4 regions of the Diaphorobacter sp. ED-3 genome follow, and region 3 is predicted to be linked to each of the others. Evidence: predicted binding sites of a transcription regulator. Region 3 holds the regulator's gene; each other region holds the start of a gene.
The links. Region 3 encodes FNR, which switches genes on or off when oxygen is low (the NO sensors DNR and NnrR bind a similar motif). Its sites were predicted from a motif close to TTGATNNNNATCAA; they were not measured.

Region 1: cyoA (ubiquinol oxidase subunit II) is a predicted target of FNR. The motif match lies at 2,753-2,766, and genes of this name have one in related genera.
Region 2: cobA (uroporphyrinogen-III C-methyltransferase) is a predicted target of FNR. The motif match lies at 2,154-2,167, and genes of this name have one in related genera.
Region 4: PCQ86_RS09430 (cation-transporting P-type ATPase) is a predicted target of FNR. The motif match lies at 1,993-2,006, and genes of this name have one in related genera.

What each region holds. Positions count from the first base shown of each region.
Region 1 covers NZ_CP115182.1:2,722,175-2,726,368, reverse strand. Annotated here, with positions in the region: gene cyoB (cytochrome o ubiquinol oxidase subunit I) at 1-1,516, opposite strand, end outside; gene cyoA (ubiquinol oxidase subunit II) at 1,578-2,627, opposite strand; gene PCQ86_RS13275 (MFS transporter) at 2,939-4,194, shown strand, end outside.
Region 2 covers NZ_CP115182.1:2,114,352-2,118,545, reverse strand. Annotated here, with positions in the region: gene rng (ribonuclease G) at 1-1,188, opposite strand, end outside; gene cobA (uroporphyrinogen-III C-methyltransferase) at 1,265-2,089, opposite strand; gene PCQ86_RS10390 (nitrite reductase) at 2,300-4,024, shown strand; gene PCQ86_RS10385 (c-type cytochrome) at 4,044-4,194, shown strand, end outside.
Region 3 covers NZ_CP115182.1:1,235,274-1,239,467, forward strand. Annotated here, with positions in the region: gene ccoG (cytochrome c oxidase accessory protein CcoG) at 1-1,087, shown strand, start outside; gene PCQ86_RS06015 (FixH family protein) at 1,149-1,427, shown strand; gene PCQ86_RS06020 (hypothetical protein) at 1,504-1,791, shown strand; gene fnr (fumarate/nitrate reduction transcriptional regulator Fnr) at 1,832-2,575, opposite strand; gene hemN (oxygen-independent coproporphyrinogen III oxidase) at 2,747-4,129, shown strand; gene PCQ86_RS06035 (sulfite exporter TauE/SafE family protein) at 4,133-4,194, shown strand, end outside.
Region 4 covers NZ_CP115182.1:1,903,962-1,908,155, forward strand. Annotated here, with positions in the region: gene PCQ86_RS09430 (cation-transporting P-type ATPase) at 1-1,820, opposite strand, end outside; gene PCQ86_RS09435 (alpha/beta fold hydrolase) at 2,165-2,986, opposite strand; gene PCQ86_RS09440 (O-acetylhomoserine aminocarboxypropyltransferase) at 2,986-4,194, opposite strand, start outside.

The sequences.
Region 1 (4,194 bases), 1.5 Mb from region 3:
TGAACCAGATGTGCAGCGAGGCGTCTTCCACATGGTTGACGCGGCGCGTGATGCCCATCAGGCCCAGGATGTACAGCGGCGTGAACGTGACCCAGAAGCCAGTCAGCCAGAACCAGAACGATGCCTTGCCCCAGGACTCGATCAGGCGGAAACCGAAGGCCTTGGGGAACCAGAAGTTGATGGCAGCGAACACGGCGAACACCACGCCGCCGATGATCACGTTGTGAAAGTGCGCGACCAGGAACAGGCTGTTGTGCAGCACGAAGTCGGCCGGGGGCACGGCCAGCAGCACGCCAGTCATGCCGCCGATGGCGAAGGTGCACATGAAGCCCACCGTCCACAGCATGGGCACGCTGAAGCGGATGCGGCCCTTGTACATGGTGAACAGCCAGTTGAAGATCTTGGCGCCCGTCGGGATCGAGATGATCATCGTCGTGATGCCGAAGAAAGTGTTCACCGTGGCGCCCGAGCCCATGGTGAAGAAGTGGTGCAGCCACACCAGGTACGACAGGATGGTGATACACACCGTGGCGTACACCATGGAGGTGTAGCCGAACAGGCGCTTGCGCGAGAACGTGGCGACGACCTCGGAGAACACGCCGAAGGCCGGCAGCACCAGGATGTAGACCTCGGGGTGGCCCCAGATCCAGATCAGGTTCACGTACAGCATGGAGTTGCCCCCCAGGTCGTTCGTGAAGAAGTTGGTGCCGATATAGCGGTCCAGCGACATCAGCACCAGCGCGGCCGTCAGCACGGGGAACGAGGCGACGATCAGCGCGTTGGTGCACAGCGCGGTCCAGGTGAACACGGGCATCTTCATCAGGTTCATGCCCGGCGCGCGCATCTTGATGATGGTGACGATCAGGTTGATGCCCGACAAGGTGGTGCCCACGCCCGCAATCTGCAGGCCCCAGATGTAATAGTCCAGACCCACGCCAGGGTCCTGCGCCCCGAGGTTGGACAGCGCCAGCCAGCCGGAGGTGGAGAACTCGCCCAGGAACAGCGAGATCATCACCAGCACGGCGCCGCCGGTGGTCATCCAGAAGCTGAAGTTGTTCAGGAAGGGAAACGACACGTCGCGCGCGCCGATCTGCAGCGGCACGAGGTAGTTCATCAGGCCCGTGACGAAGGGCATGGCCACGAAGAAGATCATGATCACACCGTGGGCCGTGAAGATCTGGTCGTAGTGGTGCGGCGGCAGGTAGCCCATGCTCTCGCCCACGGCCATGGCCTGCTGCAGGCGCATCATCACCGCGTCGGCGAAGCCGCGCAGGAACATGACCAGGCCAAGGATCATGTACATGATGCCGATCTTCTTGTGGTCGATGGAGCAGATCCAGTCGCGCCACAGCGGGCCCCACAGGCGGAACTTGGTGAGGCCGGCCAGCATCACGATGCCACCCAGGACCACCGCGATGAAGGTCCACAGCACGATGGGCTCGTGCGCCATCGGGATCGAGTCCCAGGTGATGCGGCCCAACAGCCAGTGGGCTGGGGTAGTTTGTTCAGACAACATATCGAATCTCTTGGCTAATGGGCCCGGCGCCGGCTTGGCGCCCGCGTCGGGTCCGTCAAATTCACTGTTGGGTGGTGGCCTCGGGGAGGGCGGCTGCGGGCTGCAGCGCGGCCAGGATCTGTGGCGCGTTGCCTGCGGTGCATACGTCCTGCGGCAGCGTCAGACCATTGGCTTTGACGAAGGCTTCGCCGCCGAGCGCGTCGATGGCCATCATGTCGTGCATGCACATCTGCCCGTCTTCCACGCAGCGGTTGAGCACCTTGCCGTACAAGCCCGTTTCCACGGTGGAAAAGCGCTGCACGGGGTCGCGCTGGCTGGGCTTGGCCAGTTGCAGGTAGGTGGTCTTGTCCAGGGGCTTGCCTTCGGTCTTGGCCTTGTCCACCCACTGGGCGAACTCGGCATCGCTCAGGCCGTGGAACTTGAAGGTCATGCCGGAGAAGCCGGGGCCGCTGTAGTGCGAGGCAAGGCCATGGAACACGCCGGGCTTGTTGATGATGGCGTTCAGCTCGGTCTGCATGCCAGGCATGGCGTAGATCATGCCGGCCAGGTCCGGCACATAGAACGCGTTCATGGTGGATGTGGCGGTGAGCTTGAACAGGATCGGGCGGTCCACTGGCGCGGCCAGCTCGTTCACCGTGGCAATGCCCTGCTCGGGGTAGAAGAACAGCCACTTCCAGTCCATGGCCACGACCTGCACTTCCAGCGGTTTGACGTCGGCGGCCAGCGCGCGCTGGGCGTCGATGCGGTCCAGGGGGCGGTAGGGGTCCAGCTTGTGGGTAGCGATCCAGGTCAGCGCGCCCAGGGCAATGATGATCATCAGCGGCACGCTCCAGATCACCAGCTCCAGCGAGGTGGAGTGGTGCCAGTCGGGGTCGTACTCGGCGTCGGTGTTGCCCTGGCGGTACTTCCAGGCGAACAGCAGCGTCAGCAGGATCACCGGCACGATGACGATCAGCATCAGCACCGTGGCAGTCACCACCAGGTTGCCCTGCTGGGCAGCGATATCACCCGCCGGGTTCAATACAACGGCCTTGCTGCAACCAGCCAGGCTGGCTGCGGCCAAAGCCGCGGCGAGCCAGGTGGGCCCGCGGAGTTTCTTCAGTTGGAGCATTGCTAGGCGTGTCAAAAAGCGTGCACGGCCTTGCGTCGCGCGGGCGGGCGCGGCGCTAGGTGTAAACGCGAATTACTGGACGGAGACGAATGTAATACGCCTAGCGCATTTGTCGATTGGACATTTTGTCCAGGGTCAAACTTATGGCGTGATGGCAGGCCGGATGCGGCCTGCAGGCGCGACCATGGCGGCGCGGATGGCCGACTGGGCGTGAGGGTTTTCCCGCGCGGGACGTCAGTGTAAGCGTACTTGTTGACCGCGGGGCTTGCGTGTAGAACGGAGCTGTGTCTGCAAAGCCAAGGAGTACGGTCATGAGTAGCGGTTCCGTCGCATACCCCGTTTACGGCCCCGAGAGCGCGGCATCGCTGTCGCGCGCGCACACCGACGAAGACGTCACCCCGGGCGAGATCGCCGTGGGCGTGATCATAGGGCGCGCGTCGGAGTATTTCGACTTCTTCGTATTCGGGATCGCCTGCGTGCTGGTCTTCCCGTCGCTGTTGTTCCCCTTCATGTCGCGGCTGGACGGCACGCTCATGGCCTTTGCCATCTTTGCCATCGCCTTCATCGCCCGGCCGCTGGGCACCGCCATCTCCATGGCCGTGCAGCGGCGCTGGGGGCGCGGCACCAAGCTGACGCTGGCGCTGTTCCTGCTGGGCGGCTGTACGGTGAGCATGGCTTTCCTGCCCAGCTACCAGGTGGCGGGGCTGGCAGCCGCTGGGGCGCTGGCGGTGCTGCGCTTCGGCCAGGGGCTGGCGCTGGGCGGCTCCTGGGACGGGCTGCCGTCGCTGCTGGCGATGGCCGCACCGCCGGAGCGCCGGGGCTGGTATTCCATGGTGGGGCAACTGGGCGCGCCCGTGGGGTTTGCATTGGCCGCCGGGTTGTTTGCCTACCTGTACGGCAGCCTCTCCAGCGAAGAATTCCTGGCCTGGGGCTGGCGCTACCCGTTCTGCGTGGCCTTTGCGATCAACGTGGTGGCGCTGTTTGCGCGGCTGCGCCTGGTGGTGGGGCAGTCCTATGCCGAATTGCTGCAAGAGAAGGAACTGGAGCCCGTGGGCGTGGCCCGCGTGATGCGCGAAGAGGGGAGCAATGTGGTGCTGGGCGCCTTTGCGGCACTGGCCAGCTTCGCACTCTTTCACGTGGTGACGGTGTTCCCGCTGTCGTGGTTCGCCCTGTTCTCCGACCGCTCCATGGCCGAGGTGCTGTGCGTGCAGATCGCCGGCGCATTCCTGGCCATCGGCGCGGTGGTGGTGTCGGGGCGGTTGGCCGACCGCATGGGCCGGCGCAACCTGCTGGGCTCCATGGCCGTGCTGATTGGCCTGTTCAGCCTGGCCACGCCCTGGCTGCTGGACGGTGGCGCGGTGGGCGGCACGGTGTTCCTGCTGCTGGGCTTCGTGCTGCTGGGCCTGTCGTACGGCCAGGCATCGGGCACCGTGACGGCCAACTTCTCCACCCAGCACCGCTACACCGGGGCGGCACTGTCGTCCGACCTGGCCTGGCTGATCGGCGCGGCCTTCGCGCCGTTGGTGGCCTTGGGGCTGTCGGCACGTTTCGGGCTGGGGGCGGTGAC
Region 2 (4,194 bases), 880 kb from region 3:
GCGCGTCATCTCCACCAGGCCCAGCTGCGAGAAACCGCCCACCATGGTCTTGACCCGGTCGCGCGCGAGCTGCTTGCGGAACTCCGCCAACACCGCGGCCTGGTGGTCCTCGCGCAGCATGTCGATGAAGTCGGCAATGACGATGCCGCCCAGGTTGCGCAGGCGCAGTTGCCGCGCGATGGCGCCCGCCGCCTCCAGGTTGGTCTTGAAGATGGTGTCGTCGAAGTTGCGCGCGCCCACGTAGCCGCCGGTGTTCACGTCGATGGTGGTCAGCGCCTCGGTCTGGTCCACGATGAGGTAGCCGCCCGACTTGAGCTGCACGCGCCGGCCCAGCGCCAGGGCGATCTCCTCGTCGATGGAATACAGATCGAAGATGGGGCGCTCGCCCTTGTACAGCTGCAGCTTGGCGGCGGCCGCAGGCATGAATTCATTGCCGAACGCCTTCAGTGCCACAAACTGCTCGCGCGAATCGATGCGGATGCTCTGCGTTTGCTCGCCCGCCAGGTCGCGCAGCACACGCTGCAGCAGGCTCAGGTCCTGGTACAGCAGTGAGGTGGGCGGATGCGTCAGCGCTGCCTGCCGGATGCCTGCCCAGGTCTTGCGCAGGTAGGCGATGTCTTCGGCCAGCTCTTCGTTGCTGGCGTCCTCACCATTGGTGCGCAGAATGAAGCCGCCGCCGTTGCCCGATGCCTGGTCATCCACCAGCTTCTGCAACCGCGTGCGCAAGGCGTCGCGCTCGGCCTGGGGAATCTTCTGCGACACGCCCACGTGGTCGTCCTGCGGCAGGAAGACCAGCAGCCGCCCGGCGATGCTGATCTGCGTGGACAGGCGTGCGCCCTTGCTGCCGATGGGGTCCTTGATGACCTGCACCATGAGCGCCTGGCCCTCGAAGACCTGCTTCTCGATGGGCACGGGCGGTTCGTTCTTGCGCGCGAACATCGGCGCCTCGCCGCCTTCCTGGCGGTGCCACACGTCCGCCACATGCAGAAAGGCCGCACGCTCCAGCCCGATGTCGATGAAGGCCGATTGCATGCCCGGCAGCACGCGCGAGACCTTGCCCAGGTACACGTTGCCGACCAGGCCCCGCTCCAGCGTGCGCTCCACGTGCAGTTCCTGCACGGCGCCGTTTTCGACCACGGCCACGCGCGTTTCCTGCGGCGACCAGTTGATGAGGATGTCTTGTTGCATGGGCTTTTGCCAGATGAGGCGCCCATGATGCCTCAGAACCAGCGCTCCCCGCCGCCCTACCGGCGGCCGGCGCCCGTCACACCACCGTCGCCAGCATGCCCTGCATGAGTTGCGGCTGCAGCGCCACCACGTCGCCCACGATGATGAGCGCCGGCGGACGCACGCGGTGCTGCTGCGCCAGCGCGGGCAGGTCCTGCAGCGTGCCGGTGATGCAGCGCTGCCCGGGCAGCGAGGCTTGCTCCACCAGCGCTGCGGGCGTGCTGTCCGGCAGGCCGTGGCGCACCAGTTCGCGGCAGATGATCGGCAGCGTGCCCATACCCATGTAGATCACCACGGTTTGGCGCGGGCGCGCCAGCGCCTCCCAGTCCAGCGCCACTTCGTTGTCGCCGCGCAGGTGGCCGGTGGCAAACACCAGGGTCGCAGAGTGGTCGCGGTGCGTGAGCGGGATGCCGGCGCAGGCGCCCGCACCCTGCGCGGCCGTGATGCCCGGCACCACGTCGAACGCGATACCGGCCTCGGCCAGCGCCTGCACCTCTTCGCCGCCACGGCCGAAGATGAAGCCATCGCCGCCTTTCAGACGCACCAGGCTGCGCCCGCTGCGCGCCAGGCGCACCATGAGGTCGATGATCGATTCCTGCGGCAGCGTGTGGTGCGAGGACTGCTTGCCCACGTAGATCAGGTCGGCATCCTCAGCCACGTAGCGCAGCACCTCCTTGCCGACCAGGTGGTCGTAGAGCACCAGGCGCGCGCCGCGCAGGGCCTTGACGGCGCGCAGCGTGAGCAACTCAGGGTCGCCCGGGCCTGCGCCCACCAGCGTCACGTGTCCAGGCTTCGGGGGCTGTCCGGACTCTCCTGCTGCGGGTGCCACGGTGAACCAGCGCGCATCTTCAATGAAGCTCATATGGGCCTCTCCTTTGCGGATCATGGGGTGGCTCCATTGTTCAAAGGCTGCACCGTTTGCGTCCTTGAACCAGTTCAAGGACAGCGGCAACACCCGCTGCGACGATACTCCCACTCGCATGAAGAGGGGATGGACAGCGACCTCGCGAGAGTGGCCCTGGCAGCCGCCAGGGCCCACCCAAGCGCTGATCCGTGACGCAGAGGACCCACAATGACAGCAAAGAGGATCGCCAGGCTGGTCGCATTAGCGGCCGCCACCCTGGTGTCTGCCACCGCTATGGCGCAGGACGCCAAGCCAGTCTCGGAGGCCGAGAAAAACTACCAGGCAGGCGGATCGCCGCTGGCGGAAGTGCCCATGTACCAGAGCACGAACCCCAAGGCACCCAAGATGACGCAGGCCGAGTTCGACCGCGCACGCCAGATTTACTTCGAGCGTTGCGCGGGCTGCCACGGCGTGCTGCGCAAGGGCGCCACGGGCAAGCCGCTCACACCGGACGTGACCCTGCCCAAGGGCACGGACTACCTCAAGGTCTTCATCGCCTACGGCTCGCCTGCCGGCATGCCCAACTGGCAGACGTCCGGCGAATTCGACGAGGCGACCGTGGACCTGATGGCCCGCTACATCCAGCAGGACCCTCCCACACCGCCCGAGTGGAGCCTGGCCGACGCCAAGAACACCTGGAAGGTCATCGTGCCGCCAGACCAGCGTCCCAAGAAGAAGATGAACAAGTACAACTTGGACAACATCTTCTCCACCACGCTGCGCGACACGGGCGAAGTGGCGCTGATCGACGGCGACACCAAGCAGATCATCAACATCGTCAAGACCGGCTACGCGGTGCACATCTCGCGCATGTCGGCTTCGGGGCGTTATCTGTTCGTGATCGGCCGCGATGCCAAGATCAACATGATCGACCTGTGGATGGAAAAGCCCGACAACGTGGCTGAAATCCGCGTGGGCCTGGAAGCACGCTCGGTGGACACCTCCAAGTTCAAGGGCTATGAGGACAAGCTGGCGATCGCCGGTGCATACTGGCCTCCCCAGTACACCATCATGGACGGCAACACCCTGGAGCCCCTGAAGATCGTGTCTACCCGCGGCATGGTCGTCGGCACGCAGGAATACCACCCCGAGCCGCGCGTGGCTTCCATCGTGGCATCGCACTACAAGCCCGAGTTCCTGGTGAACGTGAAGGAAACCGGCAAGACGATGATGGTGGACTACTCCAACCTGAATGCGCTGAAGACCACCGAGATCGGCTCGGCTCCCTTCCTGCATGACGGTGGCTGGGATGCATCCAAGCGCTACTTCATGGTGGCTGCCAACAACAGCAACAAGATTGCTGCGATCGACGCCAAGGACGGCAAGCTGGCCGGTCTGACCGAAGTGGGCAAGATCCCCCACCCCGGCCGCGGCGCCAACTTCACGCACCCCAAGTACGGTCCGGTGTGGGCCACGGGTCACCTGGGCGACGAGACCATCTCGCTGATCGGCACCGACCCGCAGAAGAACAAGCAATACGCCTTCAAGGAAGTGGCCAAGCTCAAGGGCCCGGGCGGCGGAGCGCTGTTCATCAAGACCCATCCCAAGTCCAAGCACCTGTGGTCCGACGCACCGCTGAATCCTGATCCCAAGGTTTCGCAAGCCGTGGTGGTGTTTGACATCAACAACCTGGACAAGGGCTACGTCACGCTGCCGATCGCCGAATGGGCAGGTCTGCCCGATGACGGCGGCGCCAAGCGCGTGACCCAGCCTGAGTACAACAAGGCAGGTGACGAAGTGTGGTTCGCCGTGTGGTCGGCCAAGGACAAGCAAAGTGCGCTGGTCGTCGTGGACGACAAGACGCTCAAGCTGAAGTCCGTGATCAAGGACCCGCGCCTGATCACGCCGACCGGCCACTTCAACGTGTACAACACCCAGCACGACGTCTATTGACGCACTTCGAAGGCCAGCCATGTCACGCACCGCGTTCCTGTCCCTGGCCCTGGCATTGGCCGCTTCGGCGGCCGGCGCACAGGGCACGCCCGACCCTGACCGAGCCGCCCAGCTCGTGCGCATGGTGCGGCAGGACTGCGGTTCGTGCCATGGCATGCGCCTGACGGGCG
Region 3 (4,194 bases):
GTGGTGCGGCTTCTCCTGTCCCCAGACCGTATACACGGAAATGTTCATGTGGATCGAGCACAAAGTCGAAGGCGACCGCAGTGCCCGTATGCGCCTGGACAATGGTCCGTGGACATTTGAGAAGATCTGGAAAAAAACTGTCAAGCAAGCCATTTGGATTGCGGTCGCGTTCTGGACCGGCTTCACCTTCGTGGGCTATTTCGTTCCGATTCGCGAGCTGGGGGAAGAGTTGCTGGCCCTGCAAGGAGGGTGGCAGATATTCTGGGTGATCTTCTATGGGTTGGCCACGTACGGCAACGCAGGATTCCTGCGCGAGCAGGTGTGCAAATACATGTGCCCTTATGCGCGTTTCCAAAGCGCAATGTTCGACAGGGACACGCTGGTCGTCTCTTACGATCCCGAGCGCGGCGAGCCTCGCGGGCCCCGTAACAAGACCGTAGATCACAAAGCTGCGGGACTGGGTGACTGCATCGATTGCACGCTGTGTGTCCAGGTCTGCCCAACGGGTATCGATATTCGCAACGGACTGCAATACGAATGCATTGGTTGCGGTCTCTGCGTGGACGCTTGCAATACCGTGATGGATAAGATGAAGTATCCGCGCGGGCTGATTCGCTTCTCGACGCAGAACGGCGTCAAGAACCACTGGACCCAATCGCAAATGCTCAAACGCGTGCTGCGACCCCGTGTGTTGTTCTATTCAGCGGTGCTGGTGGTGTTGTGCATTGGCATGCTGGCCAGCTTGGTGGTACGCACGCCGTTGAAGGTGGACATCGTGCGCGACCGCGCTGCGCTCTCGCGCATCGTGGCGGGAGGCAAGCTGGAAAATATCTACCGGCTGCAGATCATGAACGCCACGGAGGGGGCGCAGCGCTACACCATCAGCGCCCACGGTATGGAAGGGCTGGAAGTGGCGTCCGAGACCGTAATTGACATTGGACCGGCGGAATCCCGATGGGTGGTTGTCCGTCTTCAAATTCCGTATGGCTCAGCATCTCCTGGATCGCATACGGTGTATTTCGATATTCAAGCGCAGGGTGATAAAGCCCAAGTGGCAGAGAAATCCGTGTTCCTTGTACCCCGCTGAAGGCGGTCGTGGAATGCAAATGAACAAGCTGTGCTCATAAATGAGCGAGGAGTTGGTATAAATGCCGAGTAATTTCCCCATGAATCTGGAAGACGCAGGAAAGCCTTGGTGGACGTTTGGCCATGTCTGGCTTGTCATCGCGGGGCCGGTGATTGTCATCATTGCGGGCTTCGTGACCCTCTGGCTGGCCGTGAGCCAACCCGACCCCGTCATCGCGGAAGACTATTACCAACGGGGGTTGAACATCAACGAGACCCTGAAGGAGTCAGGAGGCGACATGACGCCTGCCATGAAGGGGCGCAACCATGCAGCTACTCCGCTGGAGGACCAACCGCGTTGACCGGCAGGGCGAGTCCTCTTTGCATGCCGGAGAACAGATGCTAGGCTGTCAACTACACCTGCTAGGAGATGGGCGAATGTGGATGCAACGATTGATGTGGATCGCGTGGCCGGCCTTTTTGATGGCGGGCGTCATGGAAATGGTGGTGTTCGCCTTCGTGGATCCAGAAGCGCTGCAGTGGTTTGATCAACCCCTGCATCTCTCGCGCGAAGGTGTGTATACCATCGCCTTCTTCACGTTCTGGTTCGTACTCATGGCTTCCAGCGCATTGACGACGCTGTTGTCACTCTCGCCCTTTGAGTTGAATCGCTGCCCCGTGCCCAAAGGGGCGCGGCCGGCTGATTGCGCCAAATACGTTTCCTGATCTTTCCGCCGATCAGTTATGAATCAGCAAAAACCCAGGCTTAATGGCAGGCTTGCTGGCTGTTGACAATGCGCTTCAGCGCATCGGTATCGACGATGCGCACATGGCGCTGTTTTACTTCCACAATACCTTCTTCCACGAACTTGGAAAACGTGCGGCTGACGGTTTCCAGTTTCAATCCCAGGTAGCTGCCGATCTCTTCGCGTGTCATGCGCAGCACCAATTCGGATTGTGAGAAACCCCGGGCATGCAAGCGTTGTACGAGATTCAACAGGAATGCGGCAAGGCGTTCCTCGGCACGCATACTCCCCAGCAACAGCATGACCCCATGCTCGCGAACAATCTCGCGGCTCATGATCTTGTGCACATGGTGCTGTAATGCCGTTACTTCGCGCGACAACTCTTCAATACGATCGAAAGGCATGACGCATACTTCGGCGTCTTCAAGCGCTACCGCATCGCAGGTGTGGCGGTCACTCACGATGCCATCCAGGCCGATGATCTCGCCAGCCATTTGAAAACCCGTCACTTGATCGCGACCGTCTTCGGTGGCGACACAGGTCTTGAAGAATCCGGTGCGGATGGCAAAAAGGGATGTGAAGGGTTCACCGTTCCGGAAAAGCGTGCCGCCACGCTTGATCTTGCGTCGTACAGCAACAATGTCATCGATGCGCTTGAGTTGCTGGTCGTCCAGACCCACGGGCATGCACAGCTCACGCAGATTGCAGTTTGAGCAGGCAACTTTGATGGTCTGGAGATTCGTATGCATGGGAACCCTGTTCATGGCTTGAGCTTACCTCTGAACGGCTGGGAGACATGGAATGCCGTAGGCCGCCGGACGACTTTGAGCCGAAGTCAAATTGTCGCCACAAGGACCTCATGGGCGCTTGATCAACGTCAAGGACTCATGGGGGACTCTACGGCACAGTGATATGAAAGTGCAAGGAATCCCGTCATGACCGTTGTTACAACAGAGCTCCTGCGTCGCTTTGACGTCCCAGGGCCGCGCTACACCTCTTATCCGACTGCTGATCGTTTTGTCGAGGCCTTTGGCGAGCGGGAATACATCCTTGCGCTGCAGCAGCGTCGCGTGGGGTCGGTAGCCAAGGCGATGCCGTTGTCGCTTTATGTCCACATCCCGTTTTGTGAATCGCTGTGCTATTACTGCGCGTGTAACAAAATCATTACCCGGCATCCGGAGCGGGCAGAGGTCTACTTGCGTTACCTCAGCCGTGAAATCGACCTGCATACGGCGCACTGCGGTGTGGGTCAGCATGTGAGCCAGCTGCATTTCGGCGGAGGCACGCCTACTTTCCTGACGGATGACGGTTTGCGCGAACTGATGGGCATGCTGAGGCGCAGTTTCGTCCTTGTTCCTGGGGGGGAGTACTCCATAGAAGTGGACCCCCGGACCGTGGATGAAGCGCGGCTGGGATTGTTGGCGGAGCTGGGTTTCAATCGCCTGAGCTTTGGCGTGCAGGATTTCGACCCTGAAGTACAAAAGGCCGTGCACCGCATTCAGCCTGCCGAAAAGGTGTTCGCGTTGGTCGATGCGGCTCGGAAGCTCGGGTTTGAATCGGTGAACGTGGATTTGATCTACGGGCTGCCGCGCCAGACACCGGAGTCGTTTGATCGCACCTTGGAGCAGGTAGCCGAGTTGCGGCCAGACCGGATCGCGCTGTATGCGTACGCTCACTTGCCAGAACGCTTCAAGTCGCAGCGACGCATCATCACGGCCGAGTTGCCCATGGCTTCGGCCAAGGTGTCCATGTTGGCCCGGTCACTTGATGTGTTCCAGGAAGCCGGCTACGTCTACGTGGGCATGGACCATTTCGCTCTGCCAGACGATGCGCTGGCGGTGGCCAAGCGGCAAGGCAGGCTGCACCGCAATTTCCAAGGCTATAGCACGCAGCCCGATTGCGACCTGATTGGTCTGGGCGTTTCTGCCATCGGGCGCGTGGGCGCTACTTACAGTCAAAATGTGAAAACGCTGGACGAGTATTACGACTGCATTAACCAGGGGCATTTGCCTGTGGTGCGCGGGCTGGCGTTGACCAAGGACGACTTGGTGCGTCGCGCAGTCATCATGGCGTTGATGTGCCAAGGTGAATTACTGTTTGAGCCGTTGGAACAGTCCTGGCTGATTGATTTCCGCAGTTATTTCGATGCGGAATTACAGCAACTGCAAGAAATGGCGGCTCAGGGCTTGGTGAAAATCAGTGATGAGGGCGTTGAAGTCACGCCCATGGGATGGTATTTCGTGCGCGGCGTGGCCATGGTGTTCGACAAGTATCTGCAGGCTGACCGTAACCGCGCTCGCTTTTCCCGGATTATTTGATCCATGCTGTGGGCGCTGGCCACGACGGCCTTCCTGATGGGGCTGATGGGAGGGGCTCACTGTTT
Region 4 (4,194 bases), 670 kb from region 3:
GCGTCGTCCAGCAGCTCGATCTCGGCGCCCGTGAGGGCGGGGCGGCCCAGGCCGATGCCCAGCTGCGCGCCAATCGCACGTGCGGTTTCGCCGTGGTCGCCGGTGATCATCTTCACGCGTACGCCCGCGGCCTGGCATTCGGCCACGGCGGCCACGGCCTCGGGGCGCGGCGGGTCCATGCTGCCCAGCAGTCCGAGCAGCGTGAAGCCGCCCTCCATGTCGGCGAACTGCAGCGCGTGCCGCTGCGCCGGCACGCGCTTGATGGCGATCGCCAGCACGCGCAGCGCCCGCGCCGCGCAGTCGTTGGCCGCGCGGCGCCAGTAGTCGTGCTGCAGCGGGGCATCGGTGCCCGCGCCATCGGCGGGCCACTGGCGCTGTGCGTTGCACATGTCCAGCACACGCTCGGGCGCTCCTTTCACCAGGATCACCGCATGCCCCGCGTGGTCGTGGTGCAGTGTGGCCATGAAGCGGTGCTCGGACTCGAACGGTATGGCGTCGATGCGCGGCTGGCGCGCATGCAGCGCCGTGGCGTCCAGCCCCGCCTTGAGCGCCAGGGTGACGAGCGCGCCCTCCGTCGGGTCGCCCGTCAGGCTCCAGCCCTGGGGTCCGTCGTGCAGCGTGGCGTCGTTGCACAGCAGCGCCACCTGGGCCACGGACTGCAGGGCAGGGTGTTCTTGCGCAGTGATGGGCACGCCCCCGATGAGGAAGCCCCCCTGCGGCGCATAGCCGCTGCCGGTCACCTCTATGACATGGTCGGCGGTCACCACGCGCTGCACGGTCATCTCGTTGCAAGTGAGGGTGCCGGTCTTGTCGGAGCAAATCACCGTGACGGCTCCCAGCGTTTCCACTGCCGGCAGGTGGCGGATGATGGCGTTGTGCTGCGCCATGCGCCGCACGCCCATGGCCAGGGTGATGGTCATGATGGCGGGCAGCCCCTCGGGGATGGCCGAGGCCGCCAGCGCCACGGCCATCATGAACATGTCCGCGGGTGCCTGAGCGCGCCAGAGCACCCCGATGGCGAACGTGGCGAGCACGAACAGCCCGATGGCCAGCGCCAGCCAGCGGCTGAACTGCGCGATCTGCCGCAGCAGCGGCGTGGTGCTCGCCTGCACCTGGGCCAATAGCGTGCTGATGCGCCCCAGTTCACTGTTCGTGCCCGTGGCCACCACGGTGCCCAAAGCGGTGCCCGCGGCCACCAGCGTGCCGGAGTAGAGCATGCTGCGGCGGTCGCCCAAAGCGGCGTCGGCTGCCACGGCGGCTTCGTCCTTGTCGCAGGGCACGGACTCGCCCGTCAGCACGGCCTCGTCGGCGCGCAGGCTGCGGGCCGTGAGGATGCGCAGGTCCGCGGGCACCTTGTCGCCGGACGCGAGGATGACGATGTCGCCCGGCACGAGCTGGTCGGCGTCCACCAGTTGGCGCTCCCCCCCGCGCAGCACCGTGGCCTGGTGCGAGAGCATGTGGCGTATCGCGTCCAGCGCCGACTCGGCCTTGCCCTCCTGCAAGAAACCGATGATCGCGTTGACGATCACGGCCCCCAATAGCACCCCGGTGTCGATCCAGTGCGCCAGTGCCGCGGTGACCGTCGCGGCAGCGAGCATCACGTAGATCAGCACGTTGTGAAATTGCTGCAGCAGGCGCAGCCAGGCCGGTCGGCGCGGCGGCGCGGGCAGGCGGTTGGGGCCGAAGCGTGCCAGGCGCCGCGCCACCTCGGCATGCGCCAGGCCGTGGCGGTCGTCGGTTTGCAGCCGTTGCAGCGCTTCGCCAGCGGAAAGCGCATGCCACGGGGTGTCGCGGGCATCGGTGGATGGAGGCAGGTGCATGCAGGGCGGACGCCGGACGACGCGACTGGTCGAGTGAACCCAGTCTAGGTCCGCAGGCGTGGACCGTGCCAATGCCCCAGTGCCAGGCCGGGGAAAGTGGCCGCTATTGGCCTTCTTTTGCTATATAAACAATAGCTGACTGCGCTTGCTGGTTGGGCATTTGATGCTGTTTTTGATATGCATCACGTGGCCGTAAATGGTCGCCGCGGGCAAGCAGGGGCCAGTGTTTCGCATGTGGCAGGGGAAGTCATATCCCTCTGCCGAGGCGGCGGCGCCCGTCATCCATTGGGCAGGGGAGCGCTGCAGGGGATGCCCTGCACCGCCGGCCCTGCAGTGCAACGATTTCAGGCGGGGATGCGTCTTGCCAAGAAGTCGCGGATGGCGAACAGCGTTGCGTCCGGTGCTTCGGTCATCTGGTGGTGGCCCACCGGCAGATGGACGATCTGCACGTCCTTGCCCGCGGATCGCGCGGCCTGGATCAACCCCTGCGCGGCCTTGGGCGTGGTCATTTGGTCTTGCGTGCCCAAGGCGAACAGCACGGGGCACTGCACCGCTGCGATGGCCTGCTCGCCATGGGAGTAGCTGTCGCAGGCGACGAAGCCGCGGTGGAACACATTGACCTGCGGGTTGCTGCGCAGCACCTTGCGGCCCAGCGCCATGCCCGCGCCGTACACCCAGAAGCCCGCGCCTGAGGGGGGCGCGAGGGTGCTGCGCGAGAACACGTTGACCATGCGCAGCGCCTGCTCGGGGTCGGTCTGCGATGCCTCGATGAGCGCGGGCGACACCTTCATCGGATAGGCCGTACCCACCAGCACCAGATGGCTCACGCGCCCGCCCAGGCGTGCGGCGGCCTCCAGCGCGATCAACGAGCCCCAGCTATGGCCCACCAGCGCGGCGTGCTGGATGGACAGTGCGTCGAGCAGGGCGCCCACGAAGTCGGCCGCCTGCTCCACGCTCGCAGGGGCATCGCCCGCGCTTTTGCTGTGGCCGGGCAGGTCGACGGCCAGCACGTTCCAGCCATGGTTGGCCATGTAGCGGCTTTGCAGCGCCCAGACGCTGTGGTCATTGAGTACGCCGTGGATGAACACCACGGTGGGCTTGGCGGCATCGAAGGGCTTGCCGCCGGTGTAGCAGTAGGTCTGTGCGCCGTTGACTTGCACGTACATCACGCACCTGCCTTTCGCGCTTGCTTCTCCGCAGCCTTGAGCGCCCGCTTGAGGTCGTCGATCAGGTCGTCGGCATCTTCCAGCCCGATCGACAGGCGGATCGTGCCCTGGCTGATGCCGCCCGCGGCGAGCGCTTCGTCGCTCATGCGGAAGTGCGTGGTGGAGGCGGGGTGGATCACCAGGCTGCGGCAGTCACCCACATTGGCCAGGTGGCTGAAGAGCTTGAGCGTCTCGATGAACGTCTTGCCCTGCTCGCGGTTGCCCTTGAGGTCGAAGCTGAACACCGAGCCCGCGCCGCGCGGCAGCAGGCGCTGCGCGAGCTGGTGGCTGGGGTGGGACTCGAGCAGCGGGTGGCCCACGCGCTCGACGAACGGGTGGCTGGCCAGGAACTGCACCACCTTCTCGGTATTGCGCATGTGGCGTTCCATGCGCAGCGGCAGGGTCTCGATGCCCTGCAGGATCAGCCAGGCGGTGTGCGGGCTCATGCAGGCGCCGAAGTCGCGCAGGCCCTCGCGGCGAGCGCGCAGCAGGAAGGCGCCCACGGTGCTCTCCTCGGTGAACACCATGTTGTGAAAGCCGTCGTAGGGCTGGGTCAGCTCGGGGAAGCGGCCGGAGCCTTCCCAGTCGAAGCTGCCGCCATCGACCACGACGCCGCCGATCACCGTGCCATGGCCTGAGAGGAACTTGGTGGCCGAGTGGTACACCAGGTCCGCGCCATGCTCGAAGGGCTTGATGAGCCACGGCGAGGTGAGGGTGGAGTCCACCAGCAGGGGCACGCCAGCTTCATGCGCAATGTCCGCGACCGTGGGGATGTCCAACACCTCCAGCCCGGGGTTGCCTACGGTTTCGCCAAAGAACAGCTTGGTGTTGGGGCGGATGGCGGCGCGCCAGCCGTCGATGTCGCCGGGCTTCACGAAGGTGGTGTCAATGCCGAAGCGGCGCAGCGTGTAGTGCAGCAGGTTCTGGCTGCCGCCATACAGCGCCGTGCTGGCCACGATGTGGCTGCCTGCGCCCATCAATGTGGCAATCGCCAGGTGCAGCGCGGCCTGCCCGCTGGCCACGGCAATCGCCCCCACGCCGCCCTCCAGCGCTGCCACGCGCTGCTCCAGCACCGCGTTGGTGGGGTTGCTCAGGCGGCTGTACACATGGCCCGGGCGCTCTAGGTTGAACAGGGCCGCCGCATGGTCGCTCGACTCGAAGACGAACGA